One region of the Shewanella sp. ZOR0012 genome, then DNA from elsewhere that is predicted to be linked to it. Evidence: riboswitches for the same ligand, from Rfam matches in the RefSeq annotation. Region 1 holds a riboswitch; each other region holds the start of a gene.

Region 1 (7,833 bases):
TCGTAGGTTGCGGCAGTGATGGTAAAGATGGTGTAGATGGCGCGCCAGGCACTCCGGGGACACCTGGCACACCGGGAACACCGGGTGAACCTTGGGTTCCACCACCAGTCACGAGTTCAACAGTCACCAATGTAAAAGTACTGAACTATAGCTTTGGTGAAGGCAATATCACCTATGAATTTAAGATCACTGACGAAAATGGCAACTTAATCAATGGACTGAAAAATGCTGAAGCCAAAGTTGCAGCATTAACCGATAAAGGCTTTATCAATAATAGAAATGAAGCCGACAAAACCGACGCAAGTGGCAATCCTGTCAAAGATAACGTCAATATCGGTGGCGCTGCGACTCAAGCAACTGAGGGCGCTTTGCTCACTTCATTAGGCGATGGTCACTATAGCTTTAAAGCCCCAATGAAAGGTGTTAACGCTGGTACCGAAGGTATTGTATGGCTCAGAGTCGGCGGTAATGCTGAAACTGGCATTGCTCGCTCAGCACCGCTGGTGGTGAACAAGCCAGAGGGAACTCATTCAACCACGACCGATAGTTGCTATTCCTGTCACGTAGACTATTCAACAAGCCCACGTCGTCACGCTAGTTATGTAGCAACCGGTATGGACAGCGAAGTCACCTTCGTTGAAGGCTGTTTAGTCTGTCACGGCTCAGTTAGCTTTGCAGCAAAAAATGCCGAAGGTTTCTCTATCGGCGGTTATGCAACCAACACACTGTCTAAGATTGGCCACATTAATCACCAGAAATTTACTAAAGATTTCAGCGTGATGAACTGTAGTTCTTGCCACGTTGAAGCTCCAACCAATATTAGTGTTTCAGGCCCAGGCTGTATTGACTGTCACAATACTGGTGGTGTACCAGGCGCGATTGTGCCAAGTAATGGTGCCGATGTCCGTCCGATGCATGAAGGTAAAACAGGTATTACTGAGCGCCAAGCATTACGTGCTAAGTATAAACTTGAATTATCTACCCCTGTTAAAGTTGATGATATTTCAACAAAAACAGATCATTATGCGCCAACTGGTGCAGCTTCTGCCGTTACCGCACCAGGCTGGTGTACCACTCTGACAGTAAAAGATACTGACGGTAATATCTTTAGCATTAAAGATAACTTCAACTACTCAAATCCGCTGGTATTTGATGCTAAGAAACCGATTGTTTACGCAGGTGCTTATCTGCATTCCTACGAAAAAAATAGCTTAGTCGGTCGCCCAGGTAACCGTACTAACTATTACTATGGCTACAATGCTGATGGTACTAAAAATATCTGTCATCTGCTGACCGATATCAGCCCTGTAAACGCCAACTATGTCTACTCTGCACGTGTGACCTTCAGCACCGCAGGTTGGATGGAGTACGACGGTAACCAACGCTATCAAAGCAATGGCAGCCTCAGAGCCAATGGCTATGACGGCTCAATGGGGGTCTCGTTCACCGCATACTCTGATGTAGTCGATCCTGCGACTGCAACCAAAGTATCCGCCTTTGAACGTCGCACCGTAGTCAGTGATAACAGCTGTACTACTTGTCACAATGATGCCACCGCATTCCACAAAAATGGCGCATTTGACGAAGGCGGTAAGGCTTGCGTAGCTTGCCATGATAACGGTATGGCACGGACTTCGGCCACTCTGGGTGCTGGTTTTGGTCCAATGGTGCACAGCTGGCACTGGGGCAACGGTGCGAATGTCGGTGAGATGAAGGCCGATGGCACTCAAGCGAAAACCGCTAACGGTGCAGGTGCAATCAACCCAGTCACAAGCTGTGTTGCCTGTCACGAAACCGCGATTGATTTAAACAAAATACCAAACCAATACATCCTTGAACCTGGTAACAAAATGACCAGCCCTGTCACCGCTAACTGCTATGCTTGCCACACAGGCGATGCAGTCAAAGCTCACATGGCTAGCAATGGTGGCGAGATCAGCGTTCCTGCAGTAGGTGATTGGTTCAAACAACCAACAGGAGAAGCATGTGCTGTTTGCCATAACACAGGTAGCAGCTCAGGTATCGACAAATACCACAACTTCACCCGTAAATAGTTAATCGTCCCGCTATTTTCCCTGCAAGAAAATAGTTCAAAGCGCCCTGTAACCTTGGGGCGCTTTTTTTGTTTACTTTTACTTACAACTTCATCCCATAGGTTTTCAGTCCTATTTAAGTTAGTAACGCTAGAGTCACAAAAACTACAATTCTAAGGAAATCACTCAACTATGCGTAAAAGTTTTATTGCCATCGCCATTGGCGCCACACTGATGACCGGAGCACTCGCAGGCTGTAGCACTCAAGATACAAAAGCTGCAAATGTCACCGCAGTACAAACCCAAAACCCCTTATTCCAAGCCAGTACACTGCAATATCAAGCACCTGATTTCAGCGTTATTAAAGACGAGCATTTTCAGCCCGCTTTAGAACAAGGTATTAAAGAGCAGTATCAAGAAATTTTAGCGATTGCTAACAATCCTGCTGCGCCAACCTTTGATAACACAATTGTCGCCATGGAAAAAAGTGGCGCCCTGCTCAACCGTGCATCGAGCGTGTTTTACAACCTCGCAGGTTCGAACAGCAATCCAGCCCTGCGTAAAATCCAAGGTGAAATGGCCCCCAAAATGGCTGCTCACTCGGATAACATCAACCTTAATCCTGCGCTATTCGCTCGTATTGAAGCCATCTATAACGACCGCAATAACTTAGGTTTAACGCCTGAAGCGGTACGTTTGGTTGAGGTGTATCACCAGCGCTTTATCATGGCTGGCGCTAAGCTGACCGATGAGCAAAAAGTGAAGATCCGTGCCTTAAACGAAGAGCAATCGACGCTGACCAATGAGTTTTCCCAACGTTTACTGCGCCTAACAAAAGAAATCGCTATTGTTGTCGATAGCAAAGAACAACTGGCGGGCCTAAGTGACAGCGAAATCACCTCGGCAGCAAACGATGCCAAGGCAGCAGGCCATGAAGGTAAGTACTTAATCAATATCACCAACACTACTCGCCAGCCAATACTCGCCTCTTTAGAGAACCGTGAACTGCGCCAGCGCATTTGGGAAGCCTCGGCAAACCGTGGCTTAACGGGTGAAAACGAGACCGCATCTTTAGTGTCTCGCTTAGCCCAATTACGTGCCGAGCGCGCGGCTCTCTTAGGTTATGAGAACTGGGCTAGCTATCGCCTTGCACCGCAAATGGCAAAAACGCCAGAAGCGGTTTACAGCATGTTTGGCTCTATGGTGCCAGCCGTAGTTGCCAACACAGAGAAAGAAGCGGCCGATATCCAAGCGATGATCAATAAGACCGGTGGCAAGTTTGAACTCGCACCATGGGACTGGGAGTTTTACGCAGAGAAAGTCCGCCAAGAAAAATACGCTCTTGATGCCAATAGCATTCGTCCCTACTTCGAATTTAACCGCGTCCTCGAAGACGGCGTGTTCTATACGCTTAAAGAGTTGTATGGCGTGACGTTAAAACCACGTCCAGATTTGCCTGTATACCACCCAGATGTGAAAGCCTATGAAATGTTTGATGCCGATGGCTCAAGCATGGCGATTTTCTATGCTGATTACTTTGCCCGTGAAGGTAAACGCGGTGGCGCATGGATGAGCTCGTTTGTAGGGCAATCCTTCCTCGAAGGTACTAAGCCTGTCGTAGTTAACGTGATGAACATTAAAAAGGCGCCTGAAGGCCAACCTACCTTCGTCAGCTATAACGAAGTCACCACGATGTTCCACGAAATGGGCCACGGTACCCACGGTATGTTCTCCAAAGTGACTTACCCAAGTCTTTCTGGGACTTCGGTATCCCGTGACTTTGTGGAATTTCCATCGACTTTCGAAGAAGATTGGGCGGCCCACCCTAAAGTGTTAGCCAACTACGCCAAGCACTACGAAACAGGCAAGCCTATCCCTGATGAGTTACTGCAAAAACTATTAAAATCAGGCAGCTTTAACCAAGGCTTCGATACGTTAGAATATATGGCTGCGGCGCTAGTGGATATGGAATGGCACTCATTAAGCCCTGATGCACCATTGCAAGATGTAGCGACCTTTGAGGCTAATGCGCTGAAAAAGCACGGCTTAAATATCACCGCCGTACCACCACGTTATAAGTCAACTTACTTTGCCCACGCCTTCCCAGGTGGTTACTCAGCAAGTTACTACGCGTATATGTGGAGTGAAATTTTAGCGGCTGACGCCTTTGCCTATGTGCAAACCCAAGGCGGCCTAAATCGTGAGATCGGCATGAAATACCGTAAGACCATTCGCGAAGTGGGCAACAGTATTGCGCCAATGGAAGCTTACAAGAACTTCCGCGGCCAAGAGCCTACCACTGAAGGTTTACTCAACCGCCGTGGGCTCAATCAGACTCAGTAATTTTAGATACTGAGTAGATAAAAATCAGCCAGCATAGTTGCTGGCTGATTTGTTTTACATTCTCAATATAAGAGCGAAGTTAAATCACGGACTTATAAAGCCGTACTTTTGGATTTAATGTGCAAACCAAAAATCGTCAATACAAACAATATGCTACAAGTCACTAATCCTGCATTGACCGATTCAGTTAAGCCAAGCACTACGTAGCCGATCATGCTGATCAGCGCAACGATTACGGCGTAGGGAAGCTGCGTCACTACGTGGTCGATATGATGGCAACTGGCCCCCGTCGACGACAAAATAGTGGTATCAGAAATCGGTGAACAATGATCACCAAATACCGCCCCCGCTAATACCGAAGCCAGCATAGGTAACATCATGGCTGTGTGACTGCCCATCGCCATATCGGCGGCAATCGGCAGCATAATCCCGAACGTACCCCAACTGGTTCCTGTAGAGAATGCAGTCAGGCCCGCTAACACAAACATTAATGCAGGTAAGAAAGCAAAGGGAATATTCCCAGTGGCTAGGCTAGCCATAAACTTACCGGTTTCAAGCTGGCCGATCACACCTGCAATGGTCCAAGCAAATAACAAGATGTAAATCGCAGGCAACATAGAGCGAGCGCCCTGCACTACACCTTTTAATACCATTGATTTTTCAACGCCTTGCACTAAGTTAAGTACCAGCGCAACCGCTAAACCAATCAGGGCACCAAAGAACAGTGATGAACTCACATCGGTTTTCTCGAAAGCAGAAATAATATTAAATTCAATGCCTTCTTTAGCTAATACTTGAGCACCGCTATCGATCATAAAATACAGGGTCGCAAATACCAGTACTGTGATAGGTAGGAATAACCCGAGGATTTTACCTGTTTCAGCTTCGGGTAAATCAGCATTAGCACCTGGCGGTAAACCTTTAGTCTCATCGTATAAATTACCGCGCATGGCATTTAATTCATGTTCACGCATAGGGCCAACATCTAAGCCCATAAACGCCACACAAAGCAGTAATAATAAAGAGAAAATTGCATAGAAATTCATAGGGATCATTTGAATAAATACACTCAAATGACCAGAGTCCGCAAAACCATGTGCTGTTAATATTCCGCCAATTAACGCAATAATATAAGCGCCCCAACTTGATACCGGTGAAATGACACAAACTGGTGCTGCGGTAGAATCTAATAAATAAGCTAACTTAGCGCGGGAAATATGGTAACGGTCGGTAACAGGCCTTGCGACAGACCCAACGACTAAGCTATTGAAATAATCGTCAATAAAAACAACACAGCCTAAAAACATGGTCAGTAATTTCGCATCGCGCTTATTACGAATATGTAACCTTGCCCAATCAGCAAATGCCCGAGCACTACCACTCACAGTAATTAGAGCGGTGATCATCCCCAATACAATCAAGAAACCGAGAATGTATAAATTCCAAGAATTTACGCCATCTTCCGACCAAAAAAGTCCTTTTACACTGTTAAATAAAAACTCACCGCTGGCCACAGGAGAAAATTGATTGAGCAATAATACTCCAATCACAATTCCTAAACCGAGGGAAAGAAGCACTCGGCGAGTAAAAATCGCCAATACAATTGCAACCACAGGCGGGAGCAAAGAAAGCGCCGAATCGGCATAACTAACTACAGTCATTGATTATTTCTTCGTCAAAATACGAATGGAGGGCGACTGAACTGGTGGGAAAAGGCAATAGATACCCAAGATCACCTGTCCTATCAGTAGCGCTCCATAGTAACTATTCCTAATATCCGTATCTGGAAATACTATGGCAGTGTTGTACCTATTAGACACAACCCCAGCAGTTGATCGTGATAAATCAAACTACTTCGGCACCAAATCCTTTCGTGAACGATCAACGGAATCACCCTACTGATCACTACTGATATTTGGTGCGCCTCTACTTCTAAGAACGCCCATACATGGGCGTGAGGCTCATAAAAACATAAGCGGCTAAGCAGTTACCACCGCGAAGCCGCTTACTTTGACTTAGCTCACAAATAAAATCAACTCAAGCTTGCAATCAACTGCGGAACGGCTTCGAACAGGTCAGCTTCGAGGCCATAATCGGCAACTTGGAAGATAGGCGCTTCAGGGTCTTTGTTGATAGCCACAATCACCTTAGCGTCTTTCATTCCCGCTAAATGTTGGATCGCGCCTGAAATACCGACTGCAATATAGAGATTAGGTGCGACAATTTTACCGGTTTGACCGACTTGCAAGTCATTCGGAACAAAGCCTGCGTCAACCGCCGCACGCGAAGCACCTACTGCGGCACCAAGCTTATCAGCCAGTTGCTCTAACATGCCGAAGTTTTCACCGCTGCCCATGCCACGGCCACCAGATACGATAATGCCAGCATTTCCTAACTCTGGACGTGCTGAAACTGTCAGCGCTTGAGACACAAACTGAGCTTTGGCTTCAAACACTTTATCCAAGGTAGTCACAGCAGCATTATTACCCTGTGTCACCGCATCGAACGCACTGGCACGCACTGTCATCACTTTGATAGCGTCATGGCTTTGAACTGTCGCTAACGCGTTACCCGCATAAATCGGGCGAACAAAGGTATCGCTACTCACCACGCCAATCACTTCCGAAATTTGCGCCACATCTAAAAGTGCTGCCACACGCGGTAACGTGTCTTTACCCGCACTCGATGCCGCTGCGAGAATATGGCTGTAGTTTGGTGCTAAGTCCACCAGCAATTTAGCCACGTTTTCGGCTAAATGCGCTTCATAAGCACTGTTATCGGCGACTAATACTTGCGCGACACCTTGTAGAGCTTGAGCAGCTTGCACCACTGCACCACATTGATGGCCCACCACCAATACATGTACATCACCGCCGATCGCACGAGCTGCGGTGACAACTTTAGCGGTATCCAATTTCAGCGCCGCATTATCGTGTTCTGCTAATACTAAAATGGCCATTTAGATCACCTTCGCTTCATTCTTTAACTTTTCAACCAGCTCTGCTACCGACGCAACCATAATACCGGCCTTACGTTCAGCAGGCAGCGTTACCTTGATCACCGTTTGATGCGCTTTGAGCGTCACACCTAAATCAGCTACCGTCAGCACATCTAATGGCTTACGTTTGGCTTTCATGATATTAGGTAATGAGGCATAACGTGGCTCATTCAAACGTAAATCCGCAGTCACCACAGCTGGCAATGGTAGATTTAAGGTTTGCATACCACCATCTATCTCACGAGCAACTTGAAGTGAATTACCTTCAACTTTAATTGCTGAAGCAAAGGTCGCTTGCGGCATATCCGTTAATGCAGCAAACATTTGGCCCGTTTGGTTATTATCACCATCAATGGATTGCTTACCAAACAGCACTAATTGCGCTTGTTCTTTTTCTTGTACGGCTTTAAGTAATTTGGCAATTGATACTGGTGCTAACTCTTCTTCAGTATCAATGTG
Region 2 (7,833 bases), 780 kb from region 1:
AAGGGCGGTCTGTCGCGGCCAGTTCTAAAGGCTGCCAATGGATATCACCTTGGCAACGGATCTTACCCTTGATCTGCTTATCGTAGAAAAACTGCCGCACATGATCCGGAGTCATCAACATATAGGCACTGCCGCTTAGGGCATTGGGAACAAACTGCCAAGTGACGGGATTTTTACCCTCATTAAAACCCTGTTCTATTTCAGGTTTACAGGCGGTCGCCAAAGCCGCTGACATGGGAATAGATAGATTATGGCCATTGTCAGACACCAGTTTTATCCCTTGGATCGTATTGACCTCATTTTTAGCGCTATCTAGCGTCGGATTGGTGAAGCTACCTAGGCTGGCGTTACCAAACTCGGTGGGAGGATTCGCCAGATTTTTGTTGTACTCGGTAAATTGTACAAAGCGAATCGTCTTGGTTTGAGTCAACTCCGGCTGGGGTTGTTTCTCGATTAACACCACGGTTTTTGGGGTCTCATCGAGCTTGAGCAACAGTGCGTTGCTGGTGAGGTGATGTGGCTCATCGGCCCCAATTAATTGTTCTAGCAGTTCCTTTTCGGTCGCCGTTAACCAGGAGGGATAATTACCTTCGCGACGGGCCTCTGCGATCATGCCTTTAAACTGTTGGAAAGGCAGATTAATACTCTGATCATCACTCTGCTTTGATATGACTTTAAACAGTTTCGCCTCGGCATCGAGCACCTGGATTGTTAGGTTGGCATCGCCAAAGGTGTAAGGTGTTGCCAGCAATTCATCCCACGACTTTTCGACGATCTTATTCGTCTGTGGGATAAGCGTTAGCTTGGCATTAATATGGTCTATCTGCTTGAGTTTATTCGCAGTGTTATCCCACCCCGTCGCAATAATATCGGTTGCAGATTCAATCGAGGGATTATAATTCCTCGCCCAACCTCTACCGTGCTGCCAGAAGTGAATATCAATCGGTTTACCGTTAGCATCAAAGGCGCTTAAGTCCTCATAACGTACATCGGCTTCCACATATTGCGGGCTCATATTGTGGACAAAGCGCAATTGCAGATCTTCAGGGGTATCAGTACCCCAAGGGCCAACATTATCTAAAATACCTTGTTGATCAGGTAATAAGGATTTTATAAATGCCTCATTATTGGGGCGATACTCCTGCGGTACCTCGCTAATGCGGTATAGCTCCTTTTGCCGATCATCCCTATCGCGCTCAGCATCAAATCTATCATCGGCATGCCAAAGCGTGCTCATGATATACGGCCTATCCTTAGGCGCCATCACTGTGCGGTGGGTGAAAGTGCTGCCTTGGCGCTCTTCCCGTTGAAAAAACGCCATGCTCTCTAACCAACCGGTTTTGCGGTTAACTTCGAACTTGCCATAGGCCTTATACTTGCCTTTTTCACCTTGTAACACGGCGATTAATTTATCTTCACTGACCTGCTCAACCGTCCAAGTTAAGCGCCCATCCATGGGGGCGCTTGTGCTGTAACCGACGCGAGGCTCAAGCGCCACAGGCAAGGTTGGGGCTTGTTTAAACAAGTTATTAAGATTTTGCCAGCGCTCAAATAACTCCTTGATATCTTTTTGATCCATCTTGGCAATGGGGGTTAATTGGCGGACTTCACCATTGTTAAATTCCACATTAAAGCCATCTTTAACCAACTGAGCGATTTCATTGGATTTGGCTTTTGGGTCGATATTACTCACTGGGATCGGCATGCCATAATCGCTAATTTGCAGCAGGTTAGGTTGGATAAAAAAGCGGGCATTATGGGTTAGTGGTGTGGTTAAGCTGGCCGTCTTACCTTCTGTATCTTGTAACTGGTAATCCAGCAGCAATCGTGCCTGCAACACTTTACGAGTTTCGAAACTATCGTTGAGGTGTGAAGTAGAAATAATCTGATACTCGCGCGAAGCGGGAATACTTGCTGACTTATCAGAAACCTGATTATCGCAAGCCGTTAACCCAAGCGTGAGCGTGACAGTGGTACAAAGTACCCTGCATATCCCTATAGCCATTTGAACTCCATTAGTAACTTATGTTATTGAAATGTAATGATATTAATATGTTGTTTGGCGACATTATACACAAAAATGCCCCTAGGGAATAAAAAGCTCACGCCAATTTGGGCGCATGATCAACCATAAATTGGCTATTGATGAGTGGAGAATTATTAAATGGGCGGCATAAAGCTAATTGCCCTGACAAGCTCTCATCCTTTACTCTTGGTAAGGCCGCTAGATAACTCACAAGCTAGGGAATATAAACCAGTGGTTAGCTTGTTTAATGGAGAAAGAACGATGAGCCCAGATCATAAGCCAGAACTAACCACACCACCTTTCCCTGTCATTCCTCAGGAAGCCTTTGACTGGTATGACGAATATGCCCACGGCATTATCGACCGCCGTGAGTTTATGGCTCGCCTTGCGGGCCTAGTGGCACTGGGTTTTACCATGACCACGCTGACGGGCGCACTAATGCCTAATTACGCCTTAGCCGAGCAAGTCTCCTTTAACGATCCCAGCATTCAAGCCAGTTATGTGAAATTTCCATCCCCCGATGGTTATGGTGAAGGTCGCGGTTATTTAGTCTTGCCAAACGCGTTGCTGATCCCAGGCCAAAAGGCTGGCGATCCTAAGACCTTAGATCCCACTAAAAAAGCGCCCGTGGTGTTAGTGGTACACGAAAACCGTGGCCTTAATCCCTATATCGAAGATGTGGCTCGCCGCTTAGCGGCCAAGGGCTATATAGCCTTTGCCCCCGATGCGCTTTATAGCCTTGGTGGTTATCCCGGTGATGATGATGCGGGCCGCACCATGCAAGCGAGCCTCGATAGGGCCAAAATCGAGCAGGATTTTATCGCCGCCGCGCGCTTTTTAAAGTCGCACCCGCAGAGTAATGGCAAACTCGGCGCCGTCGGTTTCTGCTTTGGTGGCTATATCGTCAATATGCTTGCCGCAACCATGCCGGACGAGCTTGCGGCAGGCGTGCCTTTTTATGGCACACCCGCAGCAACTGAGCTGCGCAGCCGAGTGAAAGGCCCGTTGATGTTGCAATTTGCCGCTTTAGATCAACGGATTAACGATACATGGGCCGAGTATGAAGCCCAGCTAAAGGCTAATAAAGCCGATTACGTCGCTTATCTTTACCCGAATGTGAATCATGGTTTCCATAACGATTCCACCGCCCGTTATGATGAGCAAACGGCTGAGCTCGCATGGACAAGAACCTTAGATTTTTTTGGTAAACATTTACTCGTATAAGTCCATTTGGCGCTATTGCAACGCTTGATGGGCTGATGTTTCTTGCGTTGCCAACTTGTAGGTGATTCGTTGTTTTATACGCGAGTGGGATCAAAATACTTGCTATCGGTTCCCATCTCGCTAGAATGCCCGCTCGAATACCTTTAAGTAGAGGCGCGCTGCCTATGACTACTTGTGCGGAGGGTGATGCCGCAGATGTACAAGGAAAGGAGTCAGCGCCGAAGTAGCCAGGTCATCAAACCGAGCTGCTGGTTTTGCATCAAATAGGTGCAAGACTGCCATAGTCATCCACTATGGAGCGCTACCTGAAGGGGCTGAGGAGTAATACCTCCCTATAGGTTTTGTTTCTTTATCCTCTCGGTAGATCTCCACCCGTTTTTTGGTGAAAAGAGATCATGGACATTAGTCATTTTGCTGACTCAGGTTGGTCAGTACTTCCCCCTTTGTTAGCCGTCGCCTTGGCGATCATCACACGTCGCGTACTGTTATCCCTTGGCGTAGGGATTGTGGCCGGCAGTTTGTTACTCAATCAGTTTTCTCCCCTTGATTCACTGCACTATATGTTCAATACCGTGCTGAAGATTTTTTGGGTCGATGGCGCACTTAATCGCGACAATATCAATATGTTGCTGTTTATGTTGCTGCTTGGTGGACTCATTAGTCTGATGACGGTTTCTGGCGCCACCCGCGCCTTTGCCGAGTGGGCAGCTAAGCGCGCTAAGACCCGTCGCGGCGCAAAAGGCTTAACTGGGGTGATGGTGTTTGCGTTTTTTATTGACGACTTTTTTCATAGTTTGTCGGTTGGCGCTATTTGCCGTCCGGTGACCGATCGCTTTCAAATCTCCCGCGCCAAACTGGCTTATCTTTTAGATTCCACCGCTGCGCCCGTGTGCGTATTGATGCCCATCTCTTCTTGGGGCGCTTATATTATCGCGCTTATCGGTGGCATTATGGCCGCCCACGGCATTAGTGAGCAAAGCCCAATCTCAGCCTTTGTTGAGATGATCCCAATGAATCTGTATGCCGTGTTTACCCTGTTGATGGTGCTGGTGGTGATTATCTTTCAAATGGATATCGGCCCAATGCGTAAACATGAAGCATGGGCGCTGGAAGGGAAGCTTTGGGATCCGACTAAGCCTCGTCCAATCGGCTTAGATATGGAAAGCCCTGAAGAAAGTAACGGTGGCATGATCGATATGGTATTGCCGATCCTAACCCTCACCGGCGCGACCGTGTATTTTATGATCTCCTCCGGAGCTGCTGTATTGGATGAAAAAGGGCTGCCATTTAGCGTACTTGGCTCCTTTGAAAACACCAATGTGGGCTCCTCGCTAGTGTATGGCGCGCTGTGCAGCTTGGCGGTGTCAATTGTGCTTGCGCTGCGGTTAAAATTGGGTGCAAAAAACTGGCTTAAAGCCGCCCCGCAAGGCGTGATGGCCATGCTACCCGCCATTAATATTTTGCTGTTTGCCTGGGCGATTGGTGCGGTTGTTCGCGATGTTGAGACAGGCAAATATCTGGCCTCCCTCGCCAACGGTAATTTGCCAATGGAAGTGTTGCCTGCGGTGGTGTTTGTGTTGTCCTGCGCCATGGCATTTGCCACCGGAACCAGTTGGGGTACCTTTGGTATTATGTTGCCACTGGCCGGCGACATGGCCGCAGCCAGCGATATCGCGTTAATGCTGCCAATGCTTGCCGCAGTGCTTGCGGGCTCAGTGTTTGGCGATCATAGCTCGCCGATTTCCAGCACCAGTATTTTGTCGGCCACGGGGGCAGGTTGCCACCATATTGACCATGTGATGACCCAGCTACCCTATGCGTTAGCCATCGCCTTTGGCGCCACCTTAGGCTATTTGGCCATGGGGATTATGCATTCAACCTTAGCTGGATTCGCCGTAAGCGCCCTGTGGTTTGTGCTCTTCACTGCTTATCATCTGCGTAAAACGAAAAATCAGCCTTTGTTAGCTACGGCATAAGGCACTTTTACACGCTATCAACCAAGGGGCCCACGGGCCCCTTGCTTTTTTGTGGGCTTGAGTAAGCCTGCATCCATTCAAGCAAACTTAAGTCATCACTTAACTATCTAATTTGTAATGTGAAAGTGGTAGACAGATGTTAAACACAACGTTATCTTAGGTTTTTAACAAGGATGAAACTTAATCGTGACCTCGATTCAGTTCACTTGCATCAGGAAGATGTATCTTTATTTCGCAAGAACACCTCCTGAACAATATGCGATAAGACTCTAGGTGCTAGGTTCTAGGTTCTAGGTGCTAGGTGCTAGGTGCTAGGTGCTAGGTGCTAGGTGCTAGGTGCTAGATGCTAGATGCTAGATGCTAGATGCTAGATGCTAGATGCTAGATGCTAGATGGTAGATGCTAGATGCTAGATGCTAGATGCTAGATGCTAGATGCTAGATTCTATAAAAGCATTACAGCAGTGCAATCCCTTGGCTAATCGGTGTTAGCCAAGTGCGGTAGCCATGGAAAGATTTTTGTCGGTTCACAAAGTAGTGAACTGGTTATTTAGCGGCCTTTCGGCCGAGGTGAATCAAGGTCGTGGGTATTCAACCCACACCCGACCAAGAGGGGATCAACAGCAATTCCCTCTTGGATCTCCCTTGCCGCCCCTAACGGAGTTGAAAGCCCCTTGTGCTCATTGGCAAATTTGCTATCGCTTCCGAAGGATGCGTCCCTGCACCTGCGAAAGCTAGCTCGCCCTCCATGGCGAGACTCACGCAATTTGTCTATTCGCCCTGCGGCAACTCCGAGGGGATGGTGTACTCCTTCGGCTCAGGTGTTATTGGTCGATTTTTAAGGCATAAAAATGTGCCTGTCCGATCTTTTTCCGAGGGGGATAGTGTATTCCTTAGGCTCAGGTGTTATTGGTCGATTGTTAAGGCATAAAAACTGCCTGTCCGATTTTTTGGATGCTTGTGGCAACATCTAGAACTGATTTACTCATTAAGTTATGGTGTTATTGGTTGGTCTTAAAGAAGCAATTTTTACTTTTAAATATTTTGTAAATTAAATATTCATGTATTTTAAATATTTTTATGAGGGAATTATGCATCCAATTTTAGAAAGTTATGTAGATGATTTGTCTGAAAGATATCAGTTAAATGAAGGCGAATCAAAGAAGTTTGAAGTTTTTTGTAATTATTGTGTTTTATCATTGATATATTTTGGACGGTTTAATCCTTTAGATGTTACTACTGCTGGAGATGACGCATCGATAGATGGTGCAGCAGTAGTCATTGATGGGGAGTTAATCTTAACCGTCGATGATGCTAAGTCTGCATTTGAAACTCATCGGAAAAATATAAATGTTGAAATATTATTTACTCAGGTTAAATCTGGAGAGTATTTTTCAAAAAAAGATGTGTCATCTTTTGCATTAGGCTTACAGGATTTTCTCACTTTAAAACCCAAATTACCTCAAGGTGATTATAATAATGAGGTTCTTTCAATTATAAATGTGGTCATTAAAAATTTGAAGAAAGTTACTAATAGTCGCCCAAATTGTTATATATATTATTGTACTAGTGGTAATTATTCTAAGGAACGTGAGCTTGAAGCTTCATTTCTAGTTTTGAAAGATACAGTTGAGGGAAGCGAGCTATTTAATGATGTATTTGTAACACCGTTTGGGAGAAAAGAATTACTTGGTAGTTGGAAAAGCGTAAACGAGAAAAATGAAGCAAAGGTGAAGGTTGTTGAGTATTGCGGTATTCCTGCAAATCGAGATGTTCCACAATCATATATTGCTGTTGTAAATGGTAAGGTTTTTGTTGAGTCTTTATTGCTTGATCAAGAACGTAATTTGAAACATGGTGTCTTTGAAGAAAACGTTAGAGCATTTCTCGGAGATGAGAATTCAGTGAACACTAACATCTCATTAACGTTGAGGTCTAAAGAGAAAAGGCATTTGTTTTCGGTGTTGAATAACGGAATTACAATCGTAGCACCTCAATTAACATTAACTGCTAACTCTAAAGAGTTTGATTTAGTTAATTATCAAATTATTAACGGTTGTCAAACTAGCAATACTTTATATCAGGAAATTGAAAGTTTGGATGAAACAGTAAATGTTGTTGTTCGTTTTATTGAGTCTCCAGATAATCAAATATCGTCAGATATAATATCTGCAACTAACAGTCAAACTAATATATCACAGGAAAGATTTCATGGTTTGAAAGAAAAAGCAAGGTTAGTTCAGCACTATTTTGACTCACAAAATTCTAAAAATAGCGAGACGCATAATCAAATATATTTCGAAAGGAGAGAGAATGAATATCGAGATAAAAATTGCTACGCAACACAAATATTTGATGTTAGGGAGTTAGGTCGAGCTTATGCTGCAGGTATATTAAATGAGCCTCATACAGCATCTCGTTATGTAAAAAACTTGTTTATCATGATGGGGGATAAGTTTTTCAAAGATGATGACTCTGAAGCTTTATATTATCTATGTGCTCTTATATTGTATAAGTTTAATACTTTGGCAAATGGCCGAAAAGAAAATGCACATTTATATAGTAAATATAAGTGGCATATTATCACTCTATTTATGTGGGTGGCTCA
Region 3 (7,833 bases), 1.1 Mb from region 1:
CATGTTAGGTCCTTTAGGGGTTCAACATTGAGGTCAATTTCATTATTTGCCGCGAATAATAACTCAGTTAGTCGACAATTTCAGCGATGTTGCTGTGGGTTTTACGCAATTTAGGTTGTTACCGTTATCTGTTATCGCAAGGCGATGTTAGTTATCTTGAAAATTGAGCTAACCGCTGGAGTTTGCCTGCTAATTTGTATCTGTATATTGCCTGCGCTTTTTATTTAGGCTGTGCCTTGGCACAATGGCGGCAGTTTTTCATCGTCCATCAAGGGCGAATATGCTTCCAAGGAATAATAATGACTAAAAATGGGTTAGCTTCTTCCCTGCGCTCGGTGACATTGGGCGCCTCATCCCTACTGATAGCGAGTCAACTGGCCATGGTTTCTAGCGCGATATTTACCCCCGCCTATGCGCTTGAGGGCGGCACAACGCCGCTGACTATCGAGCGCATGAATGCGTCTCCTGCCTTGGCGGGTACGAGTCCCCGTGGATTAAAATTATCCCCCGATGGTCAAAGGGTGACTTATCTGGCTGGACGTAAAGACAACCAGAACTTTTACGATCTCTGGCAAATGGATGTGAAGACGGGCGAATCTAGCCTGTTGCTGAATGCCGATAAGTTGGCGAGCAATGAACTGTCCGATGAAGAAAAGGCCCGCCGCGAGCGCCAACGTATTTATGGCGACGGCATTATGGAATATTTCTGGGCGGACGATAGCAAGGCGCTGTTGATCCCTGCCTCGGGTAATCTGTATTACTTCTCCTTAGCGGATAACAGCGTTAGCCAACTGCCGATAGGCGAGGGCTTTGCCACCGATGCGCGCCTATCGCCCAAGGGTAACTTTGTATCCTTCGTGCGGGATCAAAATTTGTATGTGCTCAATTTAGCGACTAAAAAGCTTGAGGCCATGACCACTGACGGTGGCGGCGCGATTAAAAATGCCATGGCGGAATTTGTGGCGCAGGAAGAAATGAGCCGCATGACGGGTTACTGGTGGGCGCCCGATGAGTCGGCCATCGCCTTTACCCGTATCGATGAGTCGGGCGTTGAGTTAGTCACCCGCAATGAAATCTATGCCGATGGCATTAAGCTTACCGAGCAGCGTTATCCGGCGGCGGGCAAAAACAATGTCGAGATCCAACTGGGCGTTGTGACCCTTAATAATAAAGGCATCAATTGGGTCACCTTAAGCGATGATAAAAATAAGGATATTTACCTGCCTCGCGTCGATTGGTTGCCGGATAGCAAGCATTTATCCTTCCAGTGGCAGAGCCGCGATCAACAAAAATTAGACCTGCAACTGGTGGCGCTAGAATCGCTGACCAAGCCGAAAACCTTAGTCAAAGAGCGTAGCGATGCTTGGGTGAATCTTAACAATGACCTGCACTTCTTAAAGCAACAGTCGGCCTTTATTTGGGCATCGGAGCGTGACGGCTTTAATCATCTGTATTTGTTTGACCTAAAAGGTAAGCTGAAGACACAACTGACCAAGGGTAATTGGGCAGTCGATGAGCTGGAATATATCGATGAAACCGCAGGCTGGGTGTATTTCACCGGCCGTAAAGATACCCCCATCGAAAAGCATCTCTATCGAGTGCCGTTAGCGGGCGGCAAGGTTGAGCGTGTGAGCCGCGAGGCGGGGATGCACGATCCGGTATTTGCCGATAATCAAAGCGTGTATCTGGATTATTTCAATAGTTTATCTCAGCCACCACAGATCAGTTTACACGGTGATAAGGGCCAACATCTGGCGTGGGTCGAGCAAAACCAAGTCAAAGCCGGCCATCCTCTGTATGACTATGCTGGACTTTGGCAACAGCCTGAGTTTAAAGAGCTTAAAGCCGAAGATGGGCAAATCTTGCAAACGCGTCTCTTTAAACCTGTGCCCTTCGATGCGAACAAAAAGTACCCCGTGGTGGTGCGCGTATATGGCGGCCCGCATGCGCAATTAGTGACGAATAGCTGGAGTGAGCAGGATTACTTTACCCAATACTTAGTGCAGCAAGGTTATGTGGTATTTCAACTGGATAACCGTGGCAGTGCCCACAGAGGCACTCAGTTTGAGCAAGTGATTTATCGTCACTTGGGCGAAGCGGAGGTGAACGATCAAAAGGTTGGCGTCGATTATCTGCGCAGCTTGCCCTTTGTCGATAGCAACAACGTGGCGATTTATGGCCACAGCTACGGCGGTTATATGGCCTTGATGAGTTTATTTAAGGCGCCGGATTACTTTAAGGCGGCGATTTCGGGCGCGCCCGTCACCGATTGGCGCTTGTACGACACTCACTACACCGAGCGTTATCTTGCTCATCCCGCGAATAATGAGCAGGGTTACGAAGCCAGTAGCGTGTTCCCCTATGTGAAAAACTACCAGTCGGGGCTGTTGATGTACCACGGCATGGCCGACGATAACGTGTTGTTTGAAAACAGTACTCGCGTGTATAAGGCGTTGCAGGACGAAGGTAAACTGTTCCAGATGATTGATTATCCTGGGTCTAAGCATTCGATGCGCGGTGAGAAAGTGCGTAATCACTTATACCGCTCGCTGGCGGATTTCCTCGATAGACAGCTTAAAAGCGGCAAATAACTCAGCATTAGGTTGGCATTTATATCAGACTGGTATTTATGTCAGAGTGGCGTTTTTTAAAAGAGTGGGGTAACGTCCTCACTCTTTTTTATTTTGTATGATTCTGAGTTAAGCCTATTTATTTAACAGTACGCTGCTTAGTTTAATCACAACACACTCAATACTTATCTGGCGCTCAATATTCCAGTTCACTGAGTTGTAATTTGGATTTCCAGTTTGCTTTATTTCGTACAGCTAAAACCTATTTTGCAGAGATAAAAAAACCAGATCCTGGGATCTGGTTTTTTATGGCGTTCAAACGGTAAGTTGAAGATTAGTCTTCTAAGTTACCGCAGAAACGGTAGCCTTCACCGTGAATGGTAGCGATGATTTCTGGCGTATCTGGCAAGCTTTCGAAGTGCTTACGAATACGACGGATTGTCACGTCAACAGTACGGTCGTGTGGCTTTAACTCACGGCCAGTCATCTTCATCAGTAGATCGGCACGAGTTAAGATTTTGCCTGGGTTTTCAACAAAGTGCAGCATAGCGCGGAATTCGCTACGTGGCAGTTTGTAAGATTCACCTTGTGGGCTGACGAGAGAACGGCTGTTGATCTCTAGGCTCCAATCGTTAAAACGATAGTATTCTACAGAGCTCTTTTCTTCGACTTCATTGCCTGCGCTATTAACACGAGTCAGAAGGTTGCGAGCACGAATCGTCAATTCACGAGGGTTGAACGGCTTGGTAATATAATCGTCCGCGCCAATTTCAAGTCCAAGGATTTTGTCGACTTCGTTGTCACGGCCTGTTAAGAAGATCAGACCGATGTTGTTGATTTCACGTAATTCACGTGCCAACAACAGACCGTTTTTACCTGGTAGGTTAATGTCCATAACCACGAGGTTAATTTTGTTTTCCTGCATAGCCTTATGCATTTCTGCGCCATCATTGGCCTCAGTTACCACATACCCTTCTGCCTCGAAAATACTTCTTAGCGTGTTACGGGTAACGGCTTCATCTTCAACGATCAGAATGTGCGGATTTTGCATATTAAGTACCTAAATTTTAACCAATATTCTAACCATAAGAATCACTTACATCGGATTCTTATATTCATAAAATGTTGATACTTCCACTTACTGCTCTGTGCTTCAAAGGGAAGATCTTCACGGCTACACGTCAGGATGTATATAAGTGAACGTTTAAAGTGTAATACGATAAAACGTAACCAGTATCAACTTCGATAAGCAATAGTTAAAAATAGTTCCTTAACTATTGTTTTTTTTAAAATGTTTAAATGATAAATCAAATGTAGAACACATTTTAAAAGATGTCTGGCCAGCATAAGGTGATTTCGCAGAGGAATCTAACAAACCCTTGTCAAGATTAAGCAAACTTAATGTTATCTGCTTAACTGGCCAATGACGACATTGTACTCGTTTTAGGCATTTGTTAACAAATGAAATGTTAACAAATTTCAGGCTGAGACGCTGATTTACCATGATATTTACTTTAGTCATTGATTAGTATAACTAATGTATTTTTAATTCTTGTGAGCCAGTTCACGCCTCTTTGGATTTTTTAGGCTCTCTGTTAAACTAGCGCGGGTTCATTTTTCGACTAGACTACCAATGGACAACATGACTCAAGATTTGTGGCAGCATTATCAAACGCCGTTGTTTTTGCTTACTCAAGCATTATCCTGTGATTTTTCCTTTGCTGTAATTACCGCCCATAATCCCGCTTCAACCCTCCTTACTCCCAGCCAAAACCGATTACTCGACCGCCAACTTCTACGTGAAATTGAATTATTAGGCAGTCCCTATCGTGCACTGATTGGGGCATCGCCAGATTTATCCCATATGGAGAAGAGCTGGGCCGTGTTTATTGATCGCAGCATGGCCTTGCAGTTGGGGAAAAAGTTTAATCAATACGCTATCTACATGGTGGAACAGGGCGAGGTGAGTTTAGTGCCTTGTACATTAGCCGGGCAAACAGAGGTGTGTTTAGGTCGATTTAACGACTATGTGCGTTTGGTTTATGAGCTACCGGACTTGGTCACCTAACCGCGATTGACGCTTTTAATCGCTCCTCTGGCTAAGCTTTGCTGATCTCACGGCAAGGCTAGTTTGTTTTTCTTCTTTGCTAGATCTGATTGATTTTTCCCTATTCTCGTTTGGCATAAGTCGCAAACGTTTTAAATTCCCATTGTTTTTAAATGCGTTTATTGAATTTGTATATAGTGTGTGAAATTAGCATTGACTTCATTAGGGGTTTATTGCTACTTTTTTCGTCCCTTTCCGGCGGAAAGGAACAGAAGAGGAGCGTTAACTAGGTAGTCAGTCAGAGGAGCACAAACTCCAGCGATGATTGATGAGGGAGATTAACGCCGAGGCATAGATATGGTTGCTGCATGTTTATGTCGGTCGCTTAGGCTGAATCCTAACGATTGTCACCTGTAATTGGTGGAGAGCTTCTGGTGACGATTGCTGTTTCCCTTCTATTGGGGTGCGTATCATTGAGCACCAGGCTCTTCGAACGAAGTTAGTTCGGAGCGTAATCATGTTAGTTAATCAATATCTTATCCTAGTTTGTGCCGTGTCTTCTGCTTCTGCGGAGGTGCGCTAATGTCTCTTGTTGTCGCAAAATTTGGTGGTACTTCAGTCGCCGATTACGGTGCAATGAATCGCTGCGCCGATATCGTACTGGGCAATCCCGATTGCCGTTTAGTGGTGGTTAGCGCCTCCAGTGGCGTGACGAACCTGTTGGTTGAACTGACCCAAGAGTCAATAAACGACGATGGTCGCTTACAACGATTAAAGCAAATTGCGCAGATTCAATACGCTATCTTAGATAAACTCGGTCGCCCTAACGATGTTGCTGCCGCATTAGATAAGCTGTTAAGCCGTATGGCGGTATTAAGCGAAGCGCTGGCGTCCCAGCGCAGTAAGGCCACCATGGATGAGTTATTGTCCCTTGGCGAGCAGTGTTCGTCGGCATTATTTGCGGCGGTATTGCGCGAAAAAGGCGCCAACTCAAGTGCCTTCGATGTGCGCCGTGTGTTGCGCACCGACAGCCATTTTGGCCGCGCCGAGCCACAGGTTGAGCAAATTGCTTTGCTATCGAGTGAGCATTTACTGCCGCTGTTATCTGAGCAAGTGATTGTGACTCAAGGTTTTATTGGCTCCGATGAAGCGGGGCAAACCACAACTCTCGGCCGTGGCGGTAGCGACTATTCTGCGGCACTGTTAGCCGAAGCGTTAAAAGCCTCAGCGGTTGAGATTTGGACCGATGTGGCCGGGATTTATACGACCGATCCGCGCCTCGCGCCAAATGCCCATCCGATTGCCGAAATCAGCTTTAACGAAGCCGCCGAAATGGCGACCTTTGGCGCTAAAGTATTACATCCTGCGACGATTCTTCCGGCCGTGCGCCAACAAATTCAAGTGTTTGTCGGTTCAAGCAAGGAGCCTGAAAAGGGTGGCACTTGGATCCGCCATCAGGTTGAAGATGCACCCGTGTTCCGCGCGGTGGCGCTGCGCCGCGACCAGACGCTACTCAATCTGCACAGCCTACAAATGCTGCATGCGCAGGGCTTCTTGGCGGAAACCTTTGCCACATTGGCAAGACACAAGATCAGTGTGGATTTGATCACCACCTCCGAAGTTAACGTATCCCTGACCTTAGATAAAACCGGCTCCGATTCAAGCGGGCAAGGTTTATTAAGTGAAGCGTTACTGCAAGAATTATCGCAACATTGCCGCGTGCGTGTGGAGGATGGTTTAGCCCTAGTGGCGATTATCGGTAATCGCATCGCTACGACTGCGGGTATTTGTCGCCGCGTGTTTGAAGTGCTCGAACCCCACAATGTGCGCATGATCTGCCAAGGTGCCAGTCCGCATAACTTGTGTGTGTTAGTGGCCGAATCCGAAGCGGCACAAGTGGTTAAAGCGTTGCACGAAAATTTGTTTGAAGGCGTTTAGTATGTTGCCGACAACATCGTCTCTGCAAATTGGGGAGCTTGCCGCAGGGCAGGCTCTGACGCTGCCGATTTATCACTTTAAGCCAAGTGGTCATGTATCTGGCCCTAAAGTGTATATTCAGGCTAATGTCCATGGTGCTGAGGTGCAAGGCAATGCGGTGATTTATCAATTGATGAAACAGTTGGAAAATTGCCACATCTTAGGGGAAATTACCTTAGTGCCCTTGGCTAATCCGCTGGGAATTAATCAAAAAAGCGGTGAGTTTACACTGGGGCGTTTTGACCCTATCACTGGCGTAAACTGGAATCGTGAGTACTTAAATCACGCGATAGATTTACCCGCTTGGTACAGTGAACATGCTGAGCTTAGCGATAGCGAACTTATTCAAGCATATCGCAGCACCTTGATTGAAGCTTGCCAGCAGCGGTTACGTAACGATTGGGGCGTGACCACGGGACACAGATTGGCGGTTAGCTTACAGGCTATGGCCCATGCAGCGGATATAGTGCTCGATCTGCATACTGGGCCTAAATCCTGTAAACATTTGTATTGCCCTGAATATGATATTGCAGCGGCGCAGTTTTTCACGATTCCTTATACATTGGTGATCCCCAATAGTTTTGGTGGCGCAATGGATGAGGCGGCATTTTGTCCTTGGTGGCAATTGAGTGAAGTGGCAAAAGCGCAGGGGCGGGATCTCAATATCGCCGTTTCAGCTTTTACCTTGGAACTGGCGAGCCAAGAACGCATTTGCCTTGAGGATGCTTTAGTCGATGCTAAAGGCATTTTGGCCTATTTAAGCCATCGAGGGGTGATTGCCGAGCAAGTGGAACCCGTTAAGATGCCGCGTTTTGGCTGTTATCTTAAGGATTACAAAAAGTACCATGCGCCTATGGCGGGCTTGGTGGAATATGTGGCGCCCGTGGGAGAGCCGCTTGCAGCGGGTGAGACCTTAGTCAATCTGCTGCGACTCGACTTATATGGCAGTGAGCAGGAACTGACGGCACTCAGTTTGCCCCAGGATTGTGTGCCTATACTCCATTTTGCTTCGGCGTCGGTGCATCAAGGCACAGAGCTCTATAAAGTCATGACCAATCTGTTTGAATTGCCATATTAACGGCAATCAGCAAAACAAAACGCCAATCTCGAGATTGGCGTTTTTTTATTGCAGTCTACAACCACTTAAAGCGATAGAAGAGCGCCATTTGCAGGGCAACCAGCGATATTAAAATGCCGCAGAAGGTCGCAAAAGCCCATGCGTTATCCGCACCGGGAATA

Evidence for each region. A riboswitch is a leader RNA that binds a small molecule or an ion and turns the genes downstream of it on or off. The one in region 1 is predicted to bind lysine.
Region 2: it holds a riboswitch for lysine, as region 1 does, so the genes downstream of both, L976_RS15950 (Na+/H+ antiporter NhaC family protein) here and L976_RS12565 (Na+/H+ antiporter NhaC family protein) in region 1, are expected to answer to the same signal.
Region 3: it holds a riboswitch for lysine, as region 1 does, so the genes downstream of both, lysC (lysine-sensitive aspartokinase 3) here and L976_RS12565 (Na+/H+ antiporter NhaC family protein) in region 1, are expected to answer to the same signal.

What each region holds. Positions count from the first base shown of each region.
Region 1 is NZ_JTLE01000094.1:2,487,178-2,495,010, reverse strand. Features, by position in the region: gene L976_RS12575 (multiheme c-type cytochrome) at 1-2,054, shown strand, start outside; gene L976_RS12570 (M3 family metallopeptidase) at 2,226-4,376, shown strand; gene L976_RS12565 (Na+/H+ antiporter NhaC family protein) at 4,469-6,037, opposite strand; lysine riboswitch at 6,117-6,313, opposite strand; gene L976_RS12560 (electron transfer flavoprotein subunit alpha/FixB family protein) at 6,409-7,335, opposite strand; gene L976_RS12555 (electron transfer flavoprotein subunit beta/FixA family protein) at 7,336-7,833, opposite strand, start outside.
Region 2 is NZ_JTLE01000094.1:3,263,919-3,271,751, forward strand. Features, by position in the region: gene L976_RS15940 (hypothetical protein) at 1-2,005, opposite strand, end outside; gene L976_RS15945 (dienelactone hydrolase family protein) at 2,288-3,250, shown strand; lysine riboswitch at 3,391-3,562, shown strand; gene L976_RS15950 (Na+/H+ antiporter NhaC family protein) at 3,646-5,226, shown strand; gene L976_RS15955 (AIPR family protein) at 6,317-7,833, shown strand, end outside.
Region 3 is NZ_JTLE01000094.1:3,552,250-3,560,082, forward strand. Features, by position in the region: gene L976_RS17165 (class 1 fructose-bisphosphatase) at 1-3, opposite strand, end outside; gene L976_RS17170 (S9 family peptidase) at 300-2,591, shown strand; gene arcA (two-component system response regulator ArcA) at 2,905-3,621, opposite strand; gene L976_RS17180 (DUF3293 domain-containing protein) at 4,204-4,638, shown strand; lysine riboswitch at 4,882-5,056, shown strand; gene lysC (lysine-sensitive aspartokinase 3) at 5,200-6,555, shown strand; gene L976_RS17190 (succinylglutamate desuccinylase/aspartoacylase family protein) at 6,557-7,672, shown strand; gene L976_RS17195 (zinc transporter ZntB) at 7,728-7,833, opposite strand, start outside.